DNA from 4 places in the Nocardia arthritidis genome. Region 3 is predicted to be linked to each of the others. Evidence: riboswitches for the same ligand, from Rfam matches in the RefSeq annotation. Region 3 holds a riboswitch; each other region holds the start of a gene.
What was found. Region 3 has a riboswitch for S-adenosylmethionine ahead of F5544_RS02155 (aminotransferase class V-fold PLP-dependent enzyme). Riboswitches for the same ligand answer to the same signal wherever they lie in the genome.
Positions count from the first base shown of each region.

Region 1: it holds a riboswitch for S-adenosylmethionine, as region 3 does, so the genes downstream of both, F5544_RS15375 (amino acid ABC transporter permease) here and F5544_RS02155 (aminotransferase class V-fold PLP-dependent enzyme) in region 3, are expected to answer to the same signal.
Region 2: it holds a riboswitch for S-adenosylmethionine, as region 3 does, so the genes downstream of both, F5544_RS06155 (bifunctional o-acetylhomoserine/o-acetylserine sulfhydrylase) here and F5544_RS02155 (aminotransferase class V-fold PLP-dependent enzyme) in region 3, are expected to answer to the same signal.
Region 4: it holds a riboswitch for S-adenosylmethionine, as region 3 does, so the genes downstream of both, F5544_RS42865 (rhodanese-like domain-containing protein) here and F5544_RS02155 (aminotransferase class V-fold PLP-dependent enzyme) in region 3, are expected to answer to the same signal.

Region 1 is NZ_CP046172.1:3,434,543-3,438,748, forward strand. It holds gene F5544_RS15365 (transporter substrate-binding domain-containing protein) at 1-788, opposite strand, end outside; gene F5544_RS15370 (amino acid ABC transporter ATP-binding protein) at 807-1,580, opposite strand; gene F5544_RS15375 (amino acid ABC transporter permease) at 1,577-2,557, opposite strand; SAM riboswitch class I at 2,564-2,658, opposite strand; gene F5544_RS15380 (hypothetical protein) at 2,867-3,544, shown strand; gene F5544_RS15385 (VirB8/TrbF family protein) at 3,551-4,206, opposite strand, start outside.
Region 2 is NZ_CP046172.1:1,415,355-1,419,560, forward strand. It holds gene metX (homoserine O-acetyltransferase MetX) at 1-886, opposite strand, end outside; gene F5544_RS06155 (bifunctional o-acetylhomoserine/o-acetylserine sulfhydrylase) at 883-2,196, opposite strand; SAM riboswitch class IV at 2,277-2,388, opposite strand; gene F5544_RS06160 (hypothetical protein) at 2,441-2,953, opposite strand; gene F5544_RS06165 (RNA-guided endonuclease InsQ/TnpB family protein) at 3,018-4,206, shown strand, end outside.
Region 3 is NZ_CP046172.1:463,223-467,428, forward strand. It holds gene F5544_RS02140 (MarR family winged helix-turn-helix transcriptional regulator) at 1-192, opposite strand, end outside; gene F5544_RS02145 (DHA2 family efflux MFS transporter permease subunit) at 274-1,689, shown strand; gene F5544_RS02150 (LysE family translocator) at 1,693-2,358, opposite strand; SAM riboswitch class IV at 2,445-2,558, shown strand; gene F5544_RS02155 (aminotransferase class V-fold PLP-dependent enzyme) at 2,604-3,923, shown strand; gene F5544_RS02160 (flavin reductase family protein) at 3,934-4,206, opposite strand, start outside.
Region 4 is NZ_CP046172.1:9,417,612-9,421,817, forward strand. It holds gene F5544_RS42860 (O-succinylhomoserine sulfhydrylase) at 1-1,035, opposite strand, end outside; gene F5544_RS42865 (rhodanese-like domain-containing protein) at 1,193-1,609, opposite strand; SAM riboswitch class IV at 1,624-1,740, opposite strand; gene F5544_RS42870 (hypothetical protein) at 1,775-2,221, opposite strand; gene F5544_RS42875 (FAD-dependent oxidoreductase) at 2,556-3,944, shown strand; gene F5544_RS42880 (amidohydrolase family protein) at 4,005-4,206, shown strand, end outside.

The sequences.
Region 1 (4,206 bases), 3.0 Mb from region 3:
TCGCCCTGCATCGCATCGCCCGCACCGGAAAAGGTGGCCAGTACCTTGGTCTCCTTGGAAACCGTCGAGTGATAGATCGCGGCCGGATTCGGGCCGATGTATCCGTCGATCCGCTGCGACGCCAACGCCAGGTAGTAGTCGCTGGTCTGCTTGTAGTAGGCGATATCGATCGGCGGGAGACCATCCGCGACGTTCTGCTGGTTCCACTTGACCAGCAGCTCCTCCTGATTCGTCCCGGTGCCGACGCCGATTCGCTTGCCCGCCAGGCTCTTGCGGTCCTTGTAGTCGAGCGTGCTCTGCTTGGGCACCTCCAGCGCGACGGTGTCGTTGCGGTAGGTGGCGAAGTCGTACTTCTCCTTGCGTTCCTCGGTCACCGTGACGTTGGAGATGAACGCGTCCGACGCGCCGGAATCGATGCCGACGAAGTTCTGCGTCCAATCGGCCACCTGCGGTTGCGGTTTCAGGCCGAGGATGTCGGCGATCAGCACGGCGAAATCGACCTCGGAGCCGATGACGGTCTTGTCGTCGGTGGCGTAGAAACGCAGCGGCGGCGCGGTGCCGGACGAACCGGTGATGTTGAGCGTGCCGCGATCCCGGATCGCCTGCGGCACTTCGGCGGCGATCGCATCCACCCGCTGTGCGTGCACCCGTCCCGGCTGAGCGGCGGACAGGTCGAAGGTGACCGAGCCCGCGGTCTGCGTTTTGGTGTCCGCGTCGGGATCGTTGGCGCAGCCGGCGATCAGCACGGAGATCGCGGCGGCGACACCGATCAGGGCGGGGAGTTTCATGTGGTACCTGTTCATCGATCAGCGGACACGGGACAGAAAGGCCTGGGTGCGTGGATGTTCCGGGCGGTCGAGCACCGCATCGGGCGGGCCCTGCTCGACGATCGCGCCGTCGTCGAGGAAGACGACCGTGTCGGCGACCTCGCGGGCGAACCCGATCTCGTGGGTGACGATCACCAGCGCGGTGCCGTGGTGGGCCAGCCCGCGGATGACCTCCAGCACCTCGCCGACCAGCTCCGGGTCGAGCGCGGAAGTCGGTTCGTCGAAAAGGATTACCGGCGGCCGCAGCGCCAGCGCCCTGGCGATGGCCACCCGCTGCTGCTGCCCGCCGGACAGCGTGCGCGGGTAGGCGCCGGCCAATTCGCCGATGCCGACCCGATCCAGCAGTTCGCGGGCCTGCGCCTCGACCTCGGCACGCGGCCGTCCCTGCGCGGAAATCGGTGCCAGCGCGACATTTTCGAGCGCGGTGAGATGCGGGAAGAGGTTGAACTGCTGGAAGACGAATCCGATCCGGGAGCGCTGCCTACGCACCTCGCGATCGGACAGCGCGTGTAACTTGTTGCCCCGCAGTCGGTATCCGATCAGTTCGCCGTCGATGCGCACGGTGCCCGCGTCCAGCGGCTCCAGGTGGTTGAGCACTCGCAGGAAGGTGGACTTGCCCGAACCGGACGGCCCGATCACCGCGACCACCTCACCGGGGCGGACCGTGAGATCGATACCGCGCAGAACCTGGTGTGCCCCATACGATTTGTGGATTCCGCGCACCTCGACCGCGGGTATCCGCGCGCCGGTCACCGGGTCGCCCCGCGCGGCACGGCCGAAATGGCGGCGATATCCTGGAATTTGCGCCGCAACCGCTGCAGCGGCGTCGGCGGCGGGGTGCGGTGCGCACCCTTGGCGAAGTGCCGCTCGATGTAGTACTGCGCGATCGACAGCAGCGTGGTGAGCACGATGTACCAGACGGTGGCCACCATGAGCAGCGGCACCACCCGCCCGTTGCGCCCGTAGATCACCTGCACCTGGTAGAAGAGTTCGGCGATGGCCATCACCGAGACGATCGAGGTGCCCTTGAACAGGCTGATCACCTCGTTCGCGGCATTCGGCAGGACCGAGCGCATGGCCTGCGGCAGCACGATGGTGCGGAATTGGCGCAGGCGCGGAAGACCAAGCGCCGCAGCGGCTTCCAGCTGGCCCGCGTCGACGGAGAGGAATCCGGCCCGGATGATCTCGGCCGAGTACGCGGCCTGATGCAGCGCCAGCCCGAGCACCGCCGCGCTGAACCCGCTGATCACCCCGTTCACCTCGAAGCTGAAAAACGAAGGGCCGAACGGGATTCCGACCGAGAGCCGGTGATACAGGTAGGCGATGTTGAACCAGAACAGCAACTGCACGATCAGCGGTATCGACCGGAACGCCCAGACGTAGACCCAGGCGATCACCCGCAGCACCGGATTGTCCGAGAGCCGGGCCACCGCCAACGCGATGCCGAGCAGGAAGCCGAGCACCGTGCCGAGCGCGGTCAGTTCCAGCGTCACCTTCAGCGCCAGCAGCACCGAGCGGGCGGTGAAGTATTTCGCGAAAGTCGGCCAGTCCCAACCGGGATTGGTGATCAGGCCGTGCGCGAACTGGGCGACCAGCAGCAGCGCGACGGCACTGCCGACCCAGCGCCATGGATGCCTGGTGCGCGCGACCGTCGGCGCGTCCGGCCGGTCGGGCGCCTCGGGTCTGCCGTCGGATTCCCCCAATTGCGCGGGGGCGGCGGAGACTGTCATTCGGATCCTCCATCGTTCCTGGCGGAAGCACCCGCACCCGGTGAGCCGGGGGGTTGCTGCGACGTCGGCGAGCCAGGTCTCTCGATCGCTCTGGATGGTGTTACCGACCCCCCGGTACGGTCGCAGGGTCGAGCCCAATGATGATGCGCGGCAACGCAACCCCCGGACAACGGTAGGAATCACGGTGAATCTGGCCCTTGTCCGGGCCGCGCGCCTGCCCGATGATGTGGCAGGCTCGGCCACTCTGTGGGCGGCGACGCGCCGTCGGTAATAGCGGTCGGCTACCGCGGGCGGCGGTACGGTGTGACCGTGTTGCGCCGTTGTCTCGCCCTTGCCGCCGTGCTGGCCGCGCCGCTGATCGCGCTGCCCAGCGCCGCCGCGGACCCGGCCGTCGCGCCGGACGCACGTCAGGAAGCGGCCGCGCCGGGCGATCTGCTGGCCGCCTACCAGGCGTCCATGGACCGGCTGCGCGCCTTCGGCATGGACCCGTTCATCTATCCCACCGCCGCCGCGTTCTGCACCAGCGGCAGCGTGCTCGGCATGTCACCGGCCGTCGGCGTCGCCATGCCGGGCCCGTGGCCGAGGACAACGCTCACCGTGCCCGGCCTCGACCTTTCCGCGGCCAAGGCGGGCCAAACCCTTTTCACCTTCGTGCCGTACGGCATCGGCCGCGACTCCGCGCAGCCGGAGGGGATGCGGGTGGCCTGGATCAATCTCGGCAACGGTCGCAGCGGCATCGCCGACATGGGTCCGCTGTCCGATATCTTCCGCGCCATGGTCCCGGCCTCGGTGCCCGCCGCCGTTCGCCCCGCCGCCGAACGCGCCGTCCGCGACTTCTTCTTCGCGGCCCTGCCCGCGGGCGGCGTTCGAGCGGTCCCGGTCGACACCGGCTCCGGCACCGTCCTCGCGGCCATGTTCGGCACGGTCGACAACGGCGGCGTGCCGTGCTTCTTCCTGCCGACGATCGGCGTGGTCGCCGTGCCCTGACCGTCGTCAGCGGGTTTGGTTCACCTGATCCATCTTGCTCACCAGCCACCGGCCGTCGGACTGCTTCTCCACCGTGACGATGGCGTTGATCTGCTGCGTCGGCTGCGCGCCGGTCGCGTTGGTCACCGCCTGGGCGATGCTGACCAGCACGGTTGCCCGATCACCGTCGAACGATTCGACACCGCAGTGCTTCGCCGCGAGCGTGCTGCTCGTTTTGGCCTGCGTCATCGTCTCCTGCAGCGCCTTCGCGGCGTCCGCGAACGTCTGGCGGAACTCACCCGTCGTCGCCTTTTTCACCGCGGCGAGATACGCGTCGAGCTTGGTGTAGTCGTACGTGCTGATCGCGGTGGCGAAATCACATGTCGCGGTGCGTGCCGCATCCACATCGGCGGCCCGCGCGCGCAACTGATCGGCCGTTCGGTCCGCCGAATCACGTTTGCTCGAGCTCTGCGCCGAGAGCACGACTCCGACCACCACCGCGCCGATAGCGACGACCACCGCCACCGCGGTGGCGACGATCCAACCGATCGGCCGCTTACCCGCCCCAGCAGTCTGCGGGTAACCGGGCATCGGGAACTGACCGTAACCCGGCTGCCCGAATCCGGCCGCCTGCGGACCGTATCCGGGCGCACCCGGCCAACTCCCGGCCGCGGGGGCCGGTG
Region 2 (4,206 bases), 950 kb from region 3:
TCGCCTCGGTGAGCAGTACGTAGGTGGCGGGATCGAAACGGTTGCAAAGCTTTTCGGCCTGGTGCTCCAGATAGCTCTGCACCGCGTAGCGGCCGCCGTTCCACGGATCCTCCGCGCCCTGCGCCCGGTTCTCGAAGCGATGATCGAGTTCGGCCTCGGTGCGGTAGGTGAGGTGCGCGATGCGGCGGGCCAGACCCATGCCGGTCATCGGGGCGCGATCGGTGTCGTGGTAGTCGCCGCCCTGCCAGTCCGGATCGGCCTTGATCGCCGCGATTTGCGTTGTCTGGGTACCGATTTGGTCGGCGGTGGCGCGGGCTCCGACGGCGAGCACCAGCGCCGCGCCGACGCGCGACGGCGCGCCGGTCATCCACTCCAGCACCCGCATGCCGCCCATCGAACCGCCGACGACGGCGGCCAGCCCGGAGATGCCGAGCAGATCGAACAACTGCGCCTCGGCGGTCACCTGGTCGCGGATGGAGATCTCGGGAAACCTTGCGCCCCAAGGCCTTCCGTCCGGCGCCAGGGAGGAGGGCCCGGTGCTGCCCTTACAGCCGCCGAGCACGTTGGTCGCGATGACGCACCATTCGTCGGTGTCCAGCGGCGCGCCCGGACCGACCATGCCATCCCACCAACCCGGCAGCGGGTGGATATCGTCCGGCGAGCCGACGACGTGCGAGTCGCCGGTGAGCGCGTGCTCGACCAGTACCACGTTGTCCAGTGCCGCCGAGAGCGTGCCCCAGCGCTGCACGGCCAGATGGACATCCGGCAGCACCACACCGCTCTCCAGGCGTACGTCGCCGATCGGAATGATGCCGAGCTCCCCGTTCGGGGGCGGCAGCGCCACCCCCGAAACGCGCAACGCACTCGGTTCGATCTCCACGGTCACGTCGTCGCCGCCGTGAAACCGGCGCGCAGGTCGGCGAGTATGTCGTCGATGCCTTCGATACCCACCGCCAGGCGCACGAGGCCCGGTGTGACGCCCGCGGCGAGCTGCTGCTCCGGCGTCAACTGCGAGTGCGTGGTCGACGCGGGATGAATGACCAAAGATCGCACATCACCGATATTAGCCACGTGCGAATGCAGCACGAGCGCCTCGACGAAGCGCTTACCTGCGTCTACGCCACCTTTTAGCTCGAATGCGACGATCGCCCCCACACCTTTAGGGGCAATCTTCCGGCCGATTTCATACCACGGTGAGCTCGGCAGCCCCGCGTAGAAGACCCGCTCGACCGCCGGGTGGGTCGAGAGGAATTCGGCGACCGCCTTCGCGTTCGCGACATGCCGTTCGACCCGCAGGCTCAATGTCTCGAGGCCCTGGCTGATCAGGAATGCGTTGAACGGCGACACCGCGGCACCGAGATCGCGCAGCAGCTGCACCCGGGCCTTGAGCGCGAAGGCGGGCGCGCCGAGATCGGCGAAGACCACGCCGTGGTAGCTCGGGTCGGGGGTGGTGAAGCCGGGGTAGCGGGGCGCGCCGTCGGCGTCGCGGACCGTCCAGTCGAAGGTGCCGCCGTCGACGATCACGCCGGCGATGGCGGCGCCGTGCCCGCCCAGGTATTTGGTCGCCGAGTGCACGACGATGTCGGCGCCGTGCGCCAGCGGCTGGATCAGGTACGGGGTCGCGACCGTGTTGTCGACGATCAGCGGCAGCCCCGCGGCGTGCGCGACCTGCGCGATGCCGGGGATGTCGAGCACCGAACTGCTCGGGTTGGCGATCGTTTCGCCGTAGAGCGCCTTGGTGTTCGGCCGGACCGCCGCCTGCCACTGGGCCAGGTCGTCGGGGTCGTCGACGAACGAGACCTCGATGCCGAGCTTGGGCAGCGAGTAGTGGAAGAGGTTGTAGGTGCCGCCGTAGAGGTGCGGGCTGGACACGATGTGATCGCCCGCCCCGGCCAGGTTCAGGATCGCGTAGGTCTCCGCGGCCTGTCCGGACGCCAGCAGCAGCGCGGCGACGCCGCCCTCCAGCGCCGCGATGCGCTGCTCGACCGCGTCCTGAGTGGGATTCATGATGCGGGTGTAGATATTGCCCGGCTCGCTCAGCCCGAACAGCGCGGCCGCGTGATCGGTGTCGCGGAAGACGTACGAGGTGGTCTGGTAGATCGGCAGGGCGCGGGCGCCGGTGGTGTCCTCGGGGGACTGGCCCGCGTGGATCTGCTTGGTTTCGAACGACCAGGCGGTGGGGTCGATGACGGTCATGACTACTCCGAAGATGTTGTGCCAGGGGGTCTTTGGGGGATGCGCAGACGACAGCGACAACACATAGGGATGACCTCCTGACAGCGCGCTTGCTTCCCGACTTTCGGGAGCCCGGTCATCACCCGGAGCACCCCACCGCAGCTGGAGGGTTGCCGACCAGCGAGCCGGGGCTTGGCGCTGGTACTCATGACCTGACGCACATGGTAACCGGCGAACGCGCGCCGATCGAAATCGATGGTTTATGTCACAGCGATTCGACCGACCGCGCCCCCGCGCACGTGCGCACGAATTCGTTGTAGGTCTCGGTGAGCCGGTCGCGGGCGGCGCGGGCCGCGACCTGCAGGTCGCCGTTGAGCACCGCCTCGTTGGACTGTTCCATGGACAGTTGGCCGATGACTTGCCAGGTGTTCAGCACGAGCCGGACGGTGATGCTGTCCGGCGTGGTGCCGAGCCGCTCGGCGAGCGCGGTGGCCAGCATGACGTTCTTCGTGTCGGACATCTCGCGCTGCCGCGCGGCGACCGACGGTGCGTCGCGGATGATTCGCTGCAGCTGCTGGAACTGCTCGAACGGAACAGGGCCGCCGCCGGCCGCCGCGGCGTCGACCACCTGTAGGAACGCCTCGCACAGCGATTCCAGTTCGTTGCCGCGGACCGGCAGGCCGCGCAGGGCCTCGGCCACCTCGGTGCCGAAATCGAGGACGGTGGCGAGCACGATGTCCTCTTTGCTATACCTGCCGTAGTTGTCGTTGTGCGCCAACGATATTGGCTGTGTCTACTGACGAAACGGATTTCTTGTCGGACCTCTGTGTGATGATTGCGATGTGCTGCGGTACAACTTCCGCCTCTATCCAACCTCGGGCCAGCAAGCTGCTTTGGCGCGAGCGTTCGGTTGCGCGCGAGTTGTATTCAACGATGCATTGACTGCCCGGAAGCATGCCTATGAAGCCGGGCGGCACATGACCGACAAGGAGTTGTCGAAGGCGCTAACCCTCGCGAAGAAGAGGCCGGATCGAGCATGGCTGAACGATGTGTCGAGCGTTGTGCTTCAACAGGCGTTGGCGGATCTGAACGCGGCGTACCGCAACTTCTTTGCTTCCCTCGCAGGGAAACGTAAGGGCACATGTGTCTCTGCCCCTCGATACCGATCGCGTCGAAACAATCGGCAGTCGATCCGATTCACCCGCAATGCTCGCTTTCTCATCACGGCCGGAGGCAAACTTCGGCTGCCGAAGATCGGGGACGTACGGGTCGCCTGGTCGAGGCAACTGCCATCGGCTCCATCGTCCGTCACGGTAGTCAAAGACGCATCGGGTCGGTACTTCGCCTCTTTCGTAGTAGAAATGGTGACAACCCCGTTGCCGACTTCGAGCTCAGAAGTTGGTATCGACTTGGGGTTGATACGATTCGCGGTCTTGTCGAACGGAAATGTGATCGACAACCCGCGAACCTTGCGTAACTGTGAACGCAGAATTAGCCGAGTACAGCGGGCGCTGGCCCGTAAACAGAGGGGCAGCAAAAATCGGGCAAAAGCCCGCGTCAGAATGGCCAAACTGCACGCTAAGGTCGCTGATGCGCGCCGAGATTTCGCGCACAAGCAGTCCACGGCGATCATCCGCGAAAACCAAGCGGTATATGTCGAGGATTTGTGTGTGAAGGGGTTGGCGCGCACTCGTCTGGCCAAGTCGGTGAACGATGCTGGTTGGTCGATCTTCATCCGAATGTTGGAAAGCAAGGCTGCTAGGTTCGGGCGGCATTTCAGCCGAATCAATCGCTGGTATCCGTCGACTCAACTTTGTTCGACCTGCGGGGCGCGTAATGGAGCAAAGTTGTTGAGTGTTCGATCTTGGATGTGTACGTGCGGAGCCGCCCACGACCGCGATTTGAATGCTGCTAAGAACATCCTCGCCGCCGGGCAGGCGGAGAGGTTAAACGCCTGTGGAGAGCGGATAAGCCCGACAGTGATGGCGGCACCGCCCGATGAAGCAGGAACCCGCCGAGAGGGTCGCGTGA
Region 3 (4,206 bases):
CTCGCTGCGATCGATCTGCAATGTGGTGGCTACCTGTTGCTGGGAGAGATCGGTGAACTCCTCGAGACAGACGAGCACCCAGTGTTCACGCAGTGACGCATCGATTTCGGCATGGACGGCCCGGTGCAGCTTGCCGAAGACGTAGGTCGGGAAGCGCAGCAGGCCGCGGGGGTGCAGCTGGTCGGCGGACATAAGGGGATTCTATCTATTGTTGGGCAGCAAGATTGTTGATAACCTCCGCAATTGTAGTTGCCTACGAATAGTGGAGGATCCATGTCGGATACCAGGACGGCGGCAGGGGCCGCCGTGCTTGCGCCCGAAACCATTCCGGCATCGGTGTGGAAGGTGGCGGGGGTTGTCGTCTTCGGTGCGTTGATGGGCATGCTCGACACCTCGCTCGTGAATGTCGGGCTCGGTACCATTGCTGCGAAACTAGGTGCGACGCTTGATGTTTCGCAGTGGATTGCCAGCGCCTACCTGCTCGCGCTCGCGGTCTCGCTGCCGCTGGTCGGCTGGCTCGGACGCCGGTTCGGGATGAGTAGGGTCTGGATCGGTGCGCTGATCGGTTTCAGCGTCACCTCCGGGCTGTGCGCGCTCGCGCCGAATATCGGCTGGCTCATCGCATTACGCATCGCACAGGGGCTGGCCGCCGGATTGCTGGTGCCCGCGGGACAGGCCATCATCGGGCAGGTCGCCGGACCGCACCGGCTGGGCCGGGTGATGAGCGTGGTGGGCGTCGCGGTGGTGGCGGCCCCGGCTGTCGGGCCGACCATCGGCGGCGTCATGTTGGCCCATTTGGCTTGGCAGTGGCTGTTTTTGATCAATATCCCATTCGGCATCGTCGCCTTCGTCCTCGCCATGCGCATGCTGCCCGCGAGTGAAAAGGCTGATGAAGTGGCGTCGTTCGATGCCATCGGGTTCACGCTGATCGGCGGCGGGTTGTCGCTGCTCGTGTACGGACTCGGCGAATTCGGCAGCCGCGGTGGGCTTTCCGCCTCACAGGTGTGGATTCCGCTGGTGGTCGGCGCGCTCGCGCTGGGCGGGTTCATCCTGCGCTCGGTGCGCGGTGTCGGCTCGCTGCTCGACCTGACGGTGTTCGGCAGCAGGGTATTCGGCGCGGCGAATGTCGCCAATCTGTTCGCGGGTGCGTCGCTGTTCGGCTCGATGCTGTTGCTGCCGTTGTACTTTCAGCTGCTACATGGGCAAGGCATTGTGGCGACCGGTCTTTCGCTGTTCACCTTCGGGCTGGGCGGCATCATCGCGCTGCCGATCGCGGGCAGGCTCACCGATCGGTACGGCGGCGGTGTCGTCGCGGTCGCGGGCAATGTGCTGAATCTGCTGGCGACGCTGCCGTTCGCGATCGGGGACGCCACCATGAGCCTGGTGCTGGTGCAGGTGTTGCTGCTCATTCGCGGAATTGCCACCGGCCTGACCGGAATGCCGGTGACCACCGCGGCGTACGCGGCGGTGCGCAGGGATCAGTTGCCGGATGCGGCGTCGGTGGTGAATATCACGCAGCGGGTGGGCGGTTCGATCGGCTCCGCGCTGTTCGCGGTGGTGCTCTACCGGGCTGGTACCTCGGTGGCGACCGGATTCCAGCATGCGTTCTGGTGGCTGACCGGTGCGCTGGTGGTCGCGCTCATCGCATCTATCATCCTGTGGCGCACGGAGATCGGTAGTCGACGCTGATCGTCAGGCCAGCGCGGACGCCGCGGTGCCGATGCCGAGTACGGCGAGGACGCCCGCGGCGATCTGCTCGAGCCGGTCGCGCACGGAAGGGCGGCGCAGCAGCGCGACCGCGGTCGCGGCGGCCAGCGCGAGCAGCACCTGCTCCGTCGCCGCGACGGAACATTCGATCGCCCCGAGTGCCAGGGTGTTGCCGAAGGTCACTTCGGTCAGGAACTGCGGCAGCACCGCGAGGTAGAAGAGCCCGACCTTCGGGTTGAGCATGCACGAGAGCACCCCGGCGACGAAGGCGCCGCGCACCGTTGGCGGACGGCTCGGCCGCGCGGTGCCGTTCGTATCCGATTCCGAAGTGTCCGAGGCGAATTCGGCTTGCCGATACGATCGTTGCCGCCGCTGGGCCAGCAGTGCTCGAATGCCCAGATACAGCAGGTAGATTCCGCCGATCACCTTCAGCGCCCGGTAGGCCGTCGCGGATTCCTCGAGCAGCGTCGCGACACCCGCCGCGACGACGACGGCCCACAGCATCCCGCCGAGTGCGGAGCCGAGCGCGGCGGCAATGCCGGGACGTGCGCTGACGATCGAAAAGCGCAGCACCAGAAAGGAATCCGGGCCGGGGACGATCGAGAGCAGGATGCATACGCCGATAAATCCGGCCAGCAGCGAAACGGTCACCCCTCGATGTCACTCCAGAACGTCCGATTTGGCAACGGAGTAACGGGGTTGACAGCCGCCGTAGGCGTCTGCCAATCTCTGAATCAGGTCATGAGTGCCAGCGCAAAGCCCCGGCTTGCTGGCCGGCAACCCTCCTCCGCGGTGGGGTGCTCCGGGTGACGACCGGGCCGCAGCCCGACCGGGCGCGGCAAGCGCGGACTCGTCGATTCCCGATTGCGAGTCCCTGAACCGATGGGATGACGTCAATGACCGCTGTGATCGATCCGAGCTGTGCCCCGCTGGCCCAGGTGTCCGGCTCCGAGCTCCGCGTTCCGCTGGTGCAGGGCGGGACCACCACGTACGCCAACTTCGACTACGCCGCGAGCGCCCCGGCATTGGCGCAGGTGACGGCGCGAATCGAGCAGCTGCTGCCGTTCTACGCGAGCGTGCACCGCGGCGCGGGCTACGCCTCCCGCATCTCGACCGAATGCTATGAGGCGGCCCGTGGCTCGGTGTCCCGCTTCCTGGACACCGCCGACGACCAGGTGGTGGTGTTCACCCGCAATACGACCGATTCGCTGAACCTGCTGGCCTCCTGCGTACCGGGCGACACGGTAGTGCTGGATATCGAACATCACGCCAATTTCCTGCCGTGGACCCGGCACGGCAGGCGGGTGGTTCAGGCCGCCGACACCGTCGAGGAGACCGTGCGGCGCATCGTCGGCGAATTGTGCAGCAAGCCCGCGGCATTGCTGGCCGTCACCGGCGCATCCAATGTCACCGGCGAGGTGCTGCCGCTGGAGCGGTTGGCCGCCATCGCGCACCAGTGCGGCGCGCGGATACTCGTCGATGCCGCCCAGCTCGCGCCGCACCGTCGAATCAGCTTGCGCGACAGTGGAATCGACTACCTGGCCTTTTCCGGGCACAAGCTGTACGCCCCGTTCGGGGCCGGGGTGCTGGTGGGCAGGCGCGATTGGCTCGATGCCGCACAGCCGTATCTGGCCGGTGGCGGCGCGGTGCGCGAGGTGACCACGGAGACGGCCGAATGGGCGCCCGCACCGCAGCGGCACGAGGCCGGTTCGCCGAATGTGCTCGGCGCCGCCGCGCTGGCCGCCGCCTGTGACGCGCTCTGTGCCATCGATGCCGACGCGCTCGCCGCCCACGAACATCGACTCGCCGACCGGCTGCGCGACGGGCTCGCCGCCATTCCCGGTGTGCGGTTGCTGAATATCTGGGCCGACAGCACCGAGAGCGTCGGCATCGTCGCGTTCACCGTCGACGGCTTCGTGCCCGGTCACGTCGCCGCGTATCTTTCGGCCGAATACGGTATCGGCGTGCGCGACGGTCGCTTCTGCGCCCATCCGCTGCTCGCCCGCCTCGGCCTGGACGGCGCGTTGCGCGCCAGCATCGGGCTCGGCACCACCGCCGCCGATGTCGACCGGCTGATCGGCGCGATCGCCGCGCTGGTCGAATCCGGCACCACCTGGAATTACGCGACCACCAACGGCCTGTGGAATCCCACGCCGGAGACCCGTCCGTTCGATACCGACAGCGCGGACGGCGCCGCGCCCTGCCTGGTCGGCTGAGCCGAATTCCTCAGTTGCCCAACGGAGTCGGCCGGTAGTAACGGCCGTTGTAATAGAGCAGCGGTGCCGCGGCGGGCTTTTCGTCGGTGTTGTCGTGCACCCGGGTGACCAGACCGACGACGAAGGTGTGATCCCCGATCGGGATGAGTTGCGCGACGGTGGCGCGCACCCAGATCGGGGTGCCGTGCAGCACCGGCTCACCGGTTTCCAGACTGGTCCACAGCGAGCTGTCGGTGAAGCGCTCCTCGGCGGTCCTGGCGAAACGCTGCGCCAGATGCCGTTG
Region 4 (4,206 bases), 1.1 Mb from region 3:
ATCGACGATTCGCAGCCGGTTCAGCACCTCGAACGCGCGCTTCTTCGCCTCACCGTCGCCGGCCGCGAGCTCGAAGGTGACGACGGTGCCGCCCCCGCTCATCTGGCTGGTGGCCAATTCGTATTGCGGATGCGATTCCAGGAACGGGTAACGCACCCAGCTCACCGCGGGATGTCCCTCGAGGAAGCGCGCGATCCGCAGCGCCGAATCGGTGGAATGCCGCACCCGCAGCGGCATGGTCTCCAAACCCTTGAGCAACGTCCACGCGTTGAACGGGCTCAGCGACGGACCCGTATGCCGCATAAGGGTTTTCACCGGACCATCGATGTAGTCCTGGGTGCCGAGGATGGCGCCGCCGAGCACCCGGCCCTGTCCGTCGATATGTTTGGTGCCGGAGTAGACCACCGCGTCCGCGCCGAGTTCGAAGCCGCGCTGCAGCAGCGGGGTGGCAAAGACGTTGTCCAGCACCACCTTCGCGCCCGCGGCATGGGCCAACTCGACCACCCGCCGCACATCCACCAGCGTCTGCATCGGGTTGGCGGGCGTCTCGAAGAACACCGCCTTGGTGGGCACCGAAAGCGCCTGCTCCCACTGGTCCAGGTCCTCACCGTCGACGAAGACGGTCTCGACGCCCCAGCGCGGCAGGATCTCGTTGCACACCACGAAACAGGAACCGAAGAGGCTGCGCGCGGCCACAAGTCGGTCGCCCGCGCCCAGAAGCGCTCCGAGCGCGGTGAATACGGCCGACATACCGCTGGCCGTCGCGAAAGCCGCCTCGGCGCCGTCGATCAGCCGGATCCGCTCCTCGAACATGGCCACCGTCGGGTTGCCGTAACGGGAGTAGACGAAATGCTCCCGCTCCCCGGTGAACGCGGCCTCCGCGGATTCCGCGCTGTCGTAGACGAATCCGGAGGACAGGTAGAGCGCCTCGGCGGTCTCCTCGAAGCCGGACCGCCGCACCCCGCCGCGCACCCCGAGCGTCGCGGGGCCGACACCTTCGGGCAGGGGTTTGTCGAATGCGCCGCCGGTGATCATGACCGTCGCCCTTCGTCAGCGGCCGGACAGCAGGCCTCCGATTGTCCAGCGGGCTCGACACCGCCGGCGACCACGACTGCCGCCGATCGGCAGCCGACCCGGGCGATCATGACTGCCGCCGATGGGCAGAGCTCCGGCCGCGCGCCAACCCCGGCGATCATGACTGCCGCCACGGAAGTCCGGCCGCGCGCCAACCTTCACTGCCGCGGTGCCCGTCGGCGTCCAGCCCGCCCTCGAAACCCTCCAGCACGTTGTACGAGGGTTCGATGCCGAGCGAGGTGGCGACCCGTGCAGCGTTCGCGGAACGCTGCCCGGAGCGACAGATGAATACGACGGGGGCGTCCGCGCCGCGGCCTGCCAGCGCCTTGTTGAGTTCCTCGGCGAATTCCGGATTCCGGGCGCCGCGGCTGTCGACCCATTCGACGAGCACCGTCGGCCGGTCGATCGAACTGGTGTCGGGCACCCCGACGAATTTCCACTCGGCCTCGGTGCGCACGTCCACCAGGACTGCCTCCGGATTTTCCCGCAATATTTCCCACGCCTGCCGCGGGGTGATGTCACCGGCGTAACTCATGTGGACCTCCTCGGAATCCGCACTTGCCGCGCCCGGGTTCGGCGCGCGGCCAGGTCGTCACCCGGAGCACCCCACCGCGGAGGAGGGTTGCCGACCAGCAGAGCCGGGGCTTGACGCTGGTTCTCATGACCTTCAACTAAAGATGGCCAACGAATGGCCACCGTGTCAATCGCAAACCAGCCATCGATCCCCGGAGCGGGTCAGGTTCCAGGTCGTCGTCCGCTCGTTGCCGTCGATTTTGACCGTGACGTCCGCCTTGGCCCGGTCGCCGTCCGCGATCGGATTCTCGATCTTGGTGATCTCCACCGTCTTTCCGCTCGGCCGATCCGCGAGCGGCGAACGCTTCGGATCGAAGCCCTGGCAGACGCTGCCGGGCGCGGCCGGGCTGTCGGTGTTGTTGACGCCGCTGACGAAATCGCGCACCGAACCCGCGACCCGGTCCGCGGTTGTGACATTTTTCTCAGCGGGCGAGAGCAGCCCGCCGAGCACGATCGCGACGAGCACGACGGCGGCGAAGCAGGCGGCCGCGATGAACGGCCACAGGGACCGGCGGTCGGTCTGGTCGATCTCGATCACTTCGCCGTCGTCGGCCGCGGGCTGCTTGTCGGTCATGGTCCGATCATCCCTGGTGGGGTACCGAATTCCGGCGGCGGCCCCGGCGCGCGACGGCCGCGACGGCAACCCGCTGGACATCGGGCCGCGCCGAGCGGCGACCAGCCTCGTCCGCATGCCCGACCGCGATCGCGAACTCCTATGGCATCCGTCCGGCGCATCGACCGGCCGTCACCGGGTATACCCGGCACCGATAGAATCGCGAGACTGCGTCCTGCGGTCATAGCCGAACGACAGGACAGTCGCAGGGGACGCGTCAAGTTAGCCTAAGCTAATTATTAGAGGGCTAGAACCGACGCCATCAGTAATTTCGACCATAAGGTGCGCGTAAAAGATGACCGAACAGAGTGTAGGGCCACGCCCACTCCGCATTGCGATCGTTGGCGCCGGACCGGCCGGAATCTACGCCGCCGACGCGCTGATGAAATCCGATGCGGACGTGTCCATCGATCTGTTCGAGCGCATGCCCGCCCCGTTCGGCCTGATCCGCTACGGCGTCGCACCCGATCACCCGCGCATCAAGGGCATCATCACCGCGCTGCACAAGGTGCTGGACAAGCCGCAGGTCCGGCTGCTCGGCAATATCGACTACGGCGTCGACATCACCCTCGACGATCTGCGCGTCTACTACGACGCGGTGATCTTCTCCACCGGCGCCAATGCCGACCGCGCGCTCGACATCCCCGGTATCGAACTCGACGGCAGCTTCGGCGCGGCCGATTTCGTCTCCTGGTACGACGGCCACCCGGACGTACCGCGCACCTGGCCGCTGGACGCGGAGAAGGTCGCGGTGCTCGGCGTCGGCAATGTCGCGCTGGATGTGGCCAGGGTGCTCGCCAAAACCGGTGACGAACTGCTGCCCACCGAGATCCCACCGAACGTGTACGCGGGCCTGCGGGCGAACAAGGCCGTCGAGGTGCACGTCTTCGGTCGCCGCGGTCCGGCGCAGGCCAAGTTCACCCCACTCGAACTACGCGAGCTGGACCACTCGCCCACCATCGAGGTCATCGTCGATCCCGAGGACATCGATTACGACGAGGGCTCCGAGGCGGCGCGCCGTCACTCCAAGCAGGTCGACATGGTGGCGAACACCTTGGAGCAGTGGGCGATTCGCGACCAGGGCGACCGGCCGCACAAGCTTTTCCTGCACTTCTTCGAATCTCCCGCCGAGGTGCTGGGCGCGGACGGCAAGGTCGTCGGCCTGCGCACCGAGCGCACCCAGCTCGACGGCACCGGAAACGTCAAGGGCACCGGCGAATTCCGGGAGTGGGACGTGCAGGCCGTGTACCGCGCGGTCGGCTACCTGTCGCAGAACATCACCAACCTGCCGTTCGACGAGCAGGCGGGCACCGTGCCCAATGAGGCGGGCCGGGTGCTGCTCGACGAGAACGCCGACGGCGCGGCGCGATACCTGTCCGCCACCTACGTCACCGGCTGGATCAAGCGCGGTCCGGTCGGCCTGATCGGGCACACCAAGGGCGATGCCAACGAGACCGTCGCCTGCCTGCTGGACGACAGCCCGAACTTCACCCCGGCCGCGAAGCCCGACCCGGAGGCAGTGGTGGAATTCCTGGAGGGCAAGGGGATTCCGTTCACCACCTGGGACGGCTGGTACCGCCTCGACGCGCACGAGCGCGCGCTCGGCGAACCCGAGGGCCGCGAGCGGGTGAAGGTGGTCGAGCGCGAGGACATGCTGCGGGCCAGCGAACCCCACAAGGTTTAGGGCCGCGCTCAACTGGCGATCTTCGCAGCGGAAAATCCGGTACTGAGGCATTCTGTACAGGTGTTCGATGCCCATGTCCACATCATCGATCCGCGGTTCCCGCTGGTCGAGAACGAGGGCTACCTGCCGAAGCCCTACACCATCGCCGACTATCGAAAGCGCATGTCGCGCTTCGATATCGCGGGTGGAGCCGTGGTCAGCGGATCCTTCCAGGGCACCGACCAGACCTTCATGAAGGCCGCGCTCGCGGAGCTGGGTGAAG